One region of the Lysinibacillus sp. CD3-6 genome, then DNA from elsewhere that is predicted to be linked to it. Evidence: riboswitches for the same ligand, from Rfam matches in the RefSeq annotation. Region 1 holds a riboswitch; each other region holds the start of a gene.
What was found. A riboswitch is a leader RNA that binds a small molecule or an ion and turns the genes downstream of it on or off. The one in region 1 is predicted to bind lysine.

Region 1 (2,209 bases):
TTCTTATACTCTTATGCTACTGGTAGTGTGAGTGTTCTAATCGGTGGCGCAATTGTTGGATTCTTCTCAAATGGCATGTTCGCTGGATATGGAGCGTTGATTGGTAGTCTATATCCCGTTCAAATTCGAAGTACGGCAACAAACACAATCTTTAACTTTGGTCGAGCGATAGGCGGTTTTTCACCTATCCTTGTCGGCTATATTTTACAAAGTTATGATATGAAAGTTGCGATGCTTTACTTAGCAGGCTTATATTGTATGTCCTTTATTGTTATGTTAATGCTCAAAAAAGAGAATATAGCGAATGTAAGCGAAACTATATAACATTGATTTAACCATCAATTAAAATGCCTTTGCGTTTTAATTGATGGTTTTTTATAAAATAGGAGTTGCTTTGAAGCTTTATCCATCCAGCTGAAATAGCAGGCACTCGGAAGAATAAATTGTTCGATTATTGTTATATTTATTTCAATTAATTATTGTATGAAAGCGTTTTATTTGTCATTTTTTTATAATAAGGCGCAGTAAATCTTATGAAACATAGTAAATTTATCGTTGACATAGAAAAAATGCAATAATATAATTATTTCAAACAATTAAATAAACCTCACTTTTCCGATAGTGAGGTAGAGGCGCGACAGTTAACAGTACCTAATGGAGTCCGAGAAGACGAAGAGATTAGGTAGAAGGAAATGTCGCCGAAGTGTATGGTGAGTTCTCGCCATCATATGCTGGGTCTGTAGCGAATAGCTGCAGGACTGTCTTCATAAACATAGCTGTTTATGAAGTTGTGCTATCTCTGTTTAGACAAACAGTGGGAATTTTAAATGGTCGATTCATTTTTAGTTTCTAAATGAGTAGATCATTTTTGTGTTAGACAGATTCTTTTGCACAAAGAATCTGTCTTTTTATTTATCTATAACATATCGGAAATAGAGGGAATTTGGAGGAATTATTATGGAAAATACATCAACATTATATTATGAATTTTTACCGACTGACGGTCAAAAAATAAACGTGAACCCAGATAAAACAGCATTACTAATCGTAGATATGCAACATCAGTTTATTAGCCGAGATGGATTAGATGCACAAGTTGCAAGAGAAAAGGGCATGTTTGAACAATGGGAATACTTCTTTAATCGTATCGACACTTTAACAATTCCGAACAATAAAAAACTTTTAGAGTTTTTCCGTACAAATAAATTAGAAGTAACATTTGGTCGTATTGCATGCCATCATAAAGATGGACGAGATCGTTCTCCAGTACAACGACGTCCAGGTTGGAACAATATTTTATTGCCTATCGGTGACCCAGGAGCGGAGATGGTGGAGGAGCTAAAGCCACTTGATGATGAAATTGTAGTCAATAAAACGACAGATAGCGTATTAAGTGGAACGAATTATGAATTTTTACTGCGCAATATGGGCATTGAAACAGTAGTTTGTACAGGTGTTGTAACTGACCAATGTGTTGCTTCAACCGTTCGCAGCTTAGCTGACGCAGGCTTTGAAGTTATTTTAGTTGAAGATGCATGTGCAGCAGCAACGCAACAGCTTCATGATGCAGAAATTATGATTATGAATCAAATTTATTGCCAAGTGATGAGCACTGATGAAGTAATTGATTTAGTAACGGAAGAACTAGCAAAAAGCAACCCAGTGAATGTGTGAGAGGAAATAGACTATGAGTCAAACAGCCAATAATCATACACCACAGTTAAAGCGTGTTTTAACATTAAAAGATTTAGTCATATATGGTATTGCTTTTATGACACCGATTGCGCCAGCTTATATTTATGGCTTTGCAGCAGAGTCTACAGGCGGCATGTTGCCATTAGCCTACTTGATTGCGATGGTTGCCATGATGTTTTCTGCCTATAGTTACGGTCGAATGGCTGCTGTTTTTCCAAATGGAGGGTCCACTTATACATATACGCAACGTGCAATTAATCCGCATTTAGGTTTTTTTGCAGGGTGGGCAATGTTTATGGACTATGTTTTAGTGCCCCTCATTGTATTTATGGTAGGTGCTTCATATGCGAATGCCTTAATACCATCTGTTCCGTATTGGGTATGGGTCTTATTAATTGCAGGTATTATTACGACTGTAAATATTCTAGGGATTGGTATCGCTGCAAAAACAAATCAAATCCTCGTTATATTTATGGGAATTGTAGTCGTTATTTTCGTGATTTTTTGTGTGAAG
Region 2 (2,209 bases), 700 kb from region 1:
CATGTAATGCGTTTGCAGCGCGAATCATCTCGTCCTGTGGGACAACAACAGAAACTTTAATCTCAGAAGTACTGACCATTTTTACTGCAATTTCTTCTCGACGTAAGCGATCAAACATTCGTGCTGCAACACCTGGATTTGACGCCATGCCTGATCCAATAATCGAAACTTTCGCTAGTCCAATTTCAAAATCTGCAAAGCTAAAACCAAGTGATAATTTACTATCCTCTAGTACACGTAAAGCATCAGCAAACTCTTCTTTTAAAATGGTAAATGATACAGATGGTCTCACACCTTCAATAATAGCTTGCACAATAATATCAACATTAATGCGATTCTCTGCTAGGATAGCAAACATATCTGCTAACGATGCAGTAGAGTATGTATCATAACCGATAGTTAGGCGAATGATATCAGACTCATAAGCAACACCACGTACGATTAAATTTTTCTCCATTTCAACTTCCTCCTTCAATAAAGTACCTGCTGTATCTTCTACACTTGAACGAATAATGACAGGCATTTGAAACTTTTTAGCAAGCTCCACTGCCCGTGGATGTAAAATATGTGAACCTAAATGGGACAGTTCAAGCATTTCATCATATGAAATCTCCTTTAGCTTTCTTGCTTTTTTTATAAACCTAGGATCTGCTGTATAAACACCATCTACATTTGTATAAATGTCCACACGTTCCGCTTCTAATGCAGCTGCAATGGCTACTGCCGTTGTTTCGGCTCCACCTTTACCAAGCGTTGTAATATTATTTGCATTAGAAATGCCCTGCTCTCCCGCAACAACGACAATTTGACCTTGTATCAAATGTTCTTTCATACGGCACACATCGATATGGTCGATACGTGCATGAAAATGTTTCCCATCTGTTTGCACACCAGCCTGCCAGCCAGTCAAAGATACTGCATCATAGCCCGCCTCCTGTAAAGCAATTGCAAAAAGGGCACTTGCGAGTTGTGAACTCGTCGAAAGTAGTACATCCATTTCACGTTTAGAAGCATCGTCTGATATACCACGTACCATCTTTGCTAAGTCTTTTGCTGTGCGTCCCATCGCAGCTGTCACTACTACAACATCATAGCCAAGCTCTTTTTTGGCTATCGCTATTTTTGCGACCTCTTGAATTTGCTCGGTTGAAGCGATTGCTGGTCCGCCAAACTTTAATACAATACTCGCCATTATTATCATTCTCCTTTTATCGATTCGTCTCTAGAACAGCAAAAAGGCAGCCTTCACATAACGTGAAAGCTGCCTGCAACATGTACAATAAAAAGCTTGCGCATGTGTGATAGCTCTCCGAAACGTCAAGATTCGACAGTCTTACATCTATTAAATGCAAAACCAGCAAAGTATCGGAAACAACGATACTTCACTTCGGCAAGCTCCCCTTTCACACACCATCATTGGATTTGTCCATCCTTCAATGTGCTACTATTGAATCTTGCACCTCTATCATCACTTAAAATAGTGAAATTATTCATTTTTACCTTTATGAAAATATATGCTCTGCCCACATATTCTTCATCTAAAGTGTAATAGAACATATCAGTTTTTCACTGCTTTGTTCTATCACAACCTTAGCACATGTCTAATCCTTTGACAACGTCTGTTGCTGAAAATAATTGTAAATGCTGTTCGCTAAGTTCGCAGGTATTCCCGCTTCTTGAAGTGCAAGCTCACTTGCTTCACGAATCTTTTTAACTGAACCAAAGTGCTTCAATAATTGTTGCTTGCGTTTTGGCCCAACACCTTCAATGCCATCGAGAACAGATTGAATAGCATTTTTCTCATGCTGTTGGCGTAAAAATGTAATCGCAAAACGGTGTACCTCGTCCTGAATACGCTGAAGTAAATAAAACCCGTCACTTGTCCGCTTTAATGCAATGACCTCAGGTGGATCACCAAATAAAAGCTGGGATGTATTATGTTTTTCATCTTTTGCTAAGCCAGCAATTGGGATAACAAGTCCAAGCTCGTCCTCTAACACTTCTCGCGCGACTTCCATCTGTCCTTTACCACCATCTATTAGAACTAAATCAGGCAATGGCAAGCCTTCTTTTAATACTCTTGTGTAACGGCGACGTATCACTTCTTGCATTGCTCCATAATCATCATGTTTTGCGGCAGTGCGTGTTTTATATTTACGATATTCCTTCTTAGCAGGCTTACCATCAATAAATACAACCATTGCTGATA
Region 3 (2,209 bases), 830 kb from region 1:
AAACACTAGTGTGAATGGTGAAACAGCAATATCTTCAGATAATAAACGAGCATCTGTAAATGGAATTAACATCCCAATTGCTGCAATGGCTAAAATGTAAAATAAAATAATTCGCCAAAAGACTGACTTAACCGCTTTCGGAATATTTTTACCAGGATCATCAGTTTCCCCAGCAGTGATTCCTAATAGCTCTGTCCCTTGGAACGAGAAGCCTGCTGCTAGAAATATGCCGAATGTAGCAAGGAAGCCACCATGGAATGGACCATCACTTATAAAGAAATTCGTAAAGCCGACTGGTGCTTGTCCTCCTAAAATACCAAAAATCATCAATAGACTGACGATAATGAAAACAATAACAGTCGCAACTTTTATCATGGCAAACCAATATTCACTTTCACCATAGCTTTTTACAGAAAGTAAATTGAATGTTAGTACGATCGCAATAAATATGACTGTCCATAGTGCCGAAGAGCTGTCTGGGAACCAGTACTTCATTATAAGAGAAACTGCTGCAATTTCAGCGGCAATTGTAATCGCCCAGTTATACCAGTAGTTCCAGCCAAGTGCAAAGCCAAGCGCTGGATCTACAAATTTTGTTGCATACGTACTAAATGAACCTGATGACGGCATATAAGCTGCCATTTCACCCAAGCTTGTCATTAAAAAGTACACCATAATGCCGATTAATGCATAAGCAAGAAGTGCACCACCTGGTCCAGCCTGTGCTATAGCACCACCACTGGCTAGAAATAGCCCAGTTCCGATAGTACCACCTAACGAAATCATTGTTATATGGCGGCTTTTTAATTCTTTTTTCAACTCTGGTGCTTTATGACCGAGCTGATTAACTTTTATTTCACTCACGTTAAAGCTTCCTTCCTTTTATAAGAGGCAATAAAAATGCCATCACATGAACGTTGTGATGGCTAAGTAAATCCTCTGTTTCTTCAAAATGATAGCACAACACGTTGTCCAACGTGACAGTTCTGTTCCTTTCGGAGACAGCCCCAGCATGAGGTTTTCAAGTCCCCTCACACTTCGGCAATATTTCCTTTCAGCTAACATCTTCAATGCTTGTCATCTCCACTAGCTTACTAATAAATACCGCGACCTCTACCTCAATACAAACATGAGGCATATAATTATTAAATTTATGATGTGTCTTAGTTTAACATACGACCTAAGACATTTCAATAAAACGATTAATGTTCTGTATTTTATGAATATTCTACTATTTTTATTAATGTGATAAAGTGTTATAGTGGTTCGAATTATAACTGTTCTATCAGGGAGGTACTTATTTTGACAACTAACGAAGAATCTACTTATCCTAGCAGAAAGATTAACTGGAAGGGCACAACGCTCTTATTAGTTATCGGTGTAATTTTTCTTGCTTCGACATTACGTATGCCATTAACGGTTGTAGGACCAATTATTTCCTTCATTCGTGAGGATCTCGGTATATCTAACGTACTTGCAGGCTTTCTAACAACAATTCCATTGCTTGCATTCGCACTAGTGTCACCTATTGCCCCAATCGTTGCAAGAAAACTAGGACTAGAACTAACTCTTTTTCTATCAACCATTTTATTAGCACTTGGGATTGTACTGCGCTCACTTGGAACAACAGGGTTACTCGTATTCGGTACAATGATAATAGGTGTAGCTATTTCATTTGGTAACGTCCTCATCCCAGGGTTACTTAAATTAAAATTCCCTTATCATGTTGGTTTACTAATGGCATTCTTCACAATGTCCATGAACTTAACGGCTGGTATTGGCGCTGGTATTAGTTATCCTATAGCCAATGCATCTCTTGGCTGGCAAGGTGCACTTGCCATCGCTATAGCTCTTGTCGTCGTGACTATCTTAATTTGGATTCCTCAATTAAAATTTAATAAGCCTGAACCAACTGTAGCTACTACGAAAACTCGTATACCACTGTGGAAATCACCAGTTACTTGGGCAGTCACTGGCGCAATGGGTTTACAATCGTTATTATTTTATACAACTGCAGCTTGGATTCCTGAAATCTATATTGCCCAAGGAATAGCAGCAGATCGTGCAGGTTGGATGTTTTCAATCATGCAAATTTCCCAAGTACCTATGGCTCTAGCTGTACCGATTATCGCTAGTAAAATGACATCACAACGACCTCTCGTTTTGATGTTTACTGCTTTTTATGTTGTCGGCTTTACTGGCCTTGTCA
Region 4 (2,209 bases), 1.7 Mb from region 1:
TATGAAAAAATAGCATACGAGAAGACAGCTCAGTATACTATTTTTTCGATTAGGACAGCTCCAGTGATATTACTGTGCTGCTGGTTGTTGCAAAATAGCTTCTTCCATAATGTTTTGGCGATCATCTTCTGAAATACCTTTTAAAATTTCATTGATTTTCTCTAGACTCGCGTCACCTTTACGTAAACCTACTGCAATAGAAGTATTAGAAATATCTGTATCAAATCCTTCTTCAAATGATACAAATGTAAATTTATCATTAGCTGCTGCTGCTGAAATACCTTCTGGACGTTCAGCTACATAGCCATCAATTTTGCCAGCTTCTAAAGCTACACGCATTGCAGAGAAGTTTTCCATCGCTGTTTGCTTTTCTACACCTTTAATTTGATCGATAACATTATAGTTCGATGTATTTAGCTGAGATGTAACTTTTGCACCTGAGAAATCTTGAATTGATTTGGCATTTTCATACTTGCTACCTTTTTTAATAACCATTACGAAATCAGAAGTATAGTAGTTTTCAGTGAAATCAATTGTTTGTTTACGTTCTTCTGTTGGAGACATCCCTGCTACAATTGCATCAATTTTTTTGGATTGAAGCGCAGGTACTAAACCATCCCATTCCATTTTTACAACGACTAGTTTTTTGCCTAAACCATCAGCGATTTTTTTCGCCATTTGTACATCATAGCCGCCTGCAAACTCTGCATTATCAGCAATTTTTACTGCGCCGTTAGAATCATCTTGCTGTGTCCAGTTAAATGGTGGATAACCTGCTTCCATCCCAATGCGGAATTCTCCACCGCTTTCATCCTTTGCACCATCTCCTGTTGCTTTTTCATCCTTGTCACTAGTACCACAAGCCGCTAACAGGATTGCTGTCATTGCTGTTAACATAAATAACAACCATTTTCTTTTCATCTAAAACTCCCCTTTTCTGTAAAAAAAATAAAGCAACTGTACAAAAAAAGACCTAAGTTCTGAACTTAGGTCTTACCTTTTATTAACAGTTGCCCAAATCCTCACTATAATTTCCATGTTTCCGAGATAGCACAACCTAGTAAACTGGAATTATATTTACTAGGACAGTCCTGCACTTATTCACTGCAGACCCAGCATAAAAGTACGAGCTCCTTTTATACTTCGGCGATATTTCCTTCTCCATTACGTCTTCGCTTGCTTTAACTCAGCAATGGACTAATAAATACCGCGCCTCTACCTCACGAAAAACAAAAGTGAGGTTTGTTTATTTAATTGTTATATAGATATTACTATAAAGCTAGCATATTCGTCAAGATAGTTTTATCATTTTTCTGACTAATGACAAAATTAGCCTATAATCCTTCTTAAATCCATAAATTAAGTAGAATATCATTAAAAACGTTTGGCATTATTTCACAAATTTTTATTATTAAAAACAATAATTATAAACCATAAGAATCTATTTTTAAGTTCAACAAAGGCCCTTTAGACCTTGAAGTATTTTTTTCGAAAGTACATCTTAAATTAAACGGACTACAAAAAACCCTACAAAACAGTTCATTTTGTAGGGTTTTCGCATGTCATTTATGGAATTAAGAATTTAATAATAAATCTTCTGGATTTTCAAGTAACTCTTTAACAGTTTTAAGGAAGCCTACAGAATCTTTACCATCGATAATACGGTGGTCATAAGATAATGCTAAGTACATCATTGGGCGAATTTCTACTTCACCATTTACTTCTACTGGGCGTTTTTTAATTGAGTGCATTCCTAAAATAGCCGCTTGTGTACCGTTCATAATAGGTGTTGACATTAATGAACCGAATACACCGCCATTTGTAATTGTGAATGAACCGCCTTGAAGATCAGCTAAACCTAATTTTTTATCGCGTGCTTTTTTAGCTAGGTCAGCAATTGAATCCTCAATTTCAGCGAAGTTTTTACGGTCTGCATCACGAACAACTGGTACTACTAAACCTTCTTCAGTTGATACAGCTACACCAATATCAAAGAAGTTATTTAAGTGAATTTCATCGCCAACGATTTGAGCATTCACATAAGGGTATTTTTTAAGTGCTGCAACAACAGCTTTTGTGAAGAATGACATGAAACCAAGTTTAGAGCCTGTAGACTCAAAGAATTGATCTTTTTTACGAGAACGTAATGCCATAACATTAGTCATATCAACTTCATTGAATGTTGTAAGCATAGCAGTCGATTGCTTAA

Region 2: linked by a shared signal. The riboswitch ahead of FH508_RS17565 (aspartate kinase) and the one ahead of FH508_RS21000 (cysteine hydrolase family protein) in region 1 are both predicted to bind lysine.
Region 3: linked by a shared signal. The riboswitch ahead of FH508_RS01200 (amino acid permease) and the one ahead of FH508_RS21000 (cysteine hydrolase family protein) in region 1 are both predicted to bind lysine.
Region 4: linked by a shared signal. The riboswitch ahead of FH508_RS12005 (transporter substrate-binding domain-containing protein) and the one ahead of FH508_RS21000 (cysteine hydrolase family protein) in region 1 are both predicted to bind lysine.

What each region holds. Positions count from the first base shown of each region.
Region 1 is NZ_CP085880.1:4,223,456-4,225,664, reverse strand. It holds gene FH508_RS21005 (MFS transporter) at 1-324, shown strand, start outside; lysine riboswitch at 620-804, shown strand; gene FH508_RS21000 (cysteine hydrolase family protein) at 958-1,674, shown strand; gene FH508_RS20995 (APC family permease) at 1,688-2,209, shown strand, end outside.
Region 2 is NZ_CP085880.1:3,522,332-3,524,540, forward strand. It holds gene FH508_RS17565 (aspartate kinase) at 1-1,192, opposite strand, end outside; lysine riboswitch at 1,295-1,473, opposite strand; gene uvrC (excinuclease ABC subunit UvrC) at 1,602-2,209, opposite strand, start outside.
Region 3 is NZ_CP085880.1:246,684-248,892, reverse strand. It holds gene FH508_RS01200 (amino acid permease) at 1-864, opposite strand, end outside; lysine riboswitch at 949-1,124, opposite strand; gene FH508_RS01195 (CynX/NimT family MFS transporter) at 1,303-2,209, shown strand, end outside.
Region 4 is NZ_CP085880.1:2,481,302-2,483,510, forward strand. It holds gene FH508_RS12005 (transporter substrate-binding domain-containing protein) at 70-921, opposite strand; lysine riboswitch at 1,041-1,226, opposite strand; gene odhB (2-oxoglutarate dehydrogenase complex dihydrolipoyllysine-residue succinyltransferase) at 1,575-2,209, opposite strand, start outside.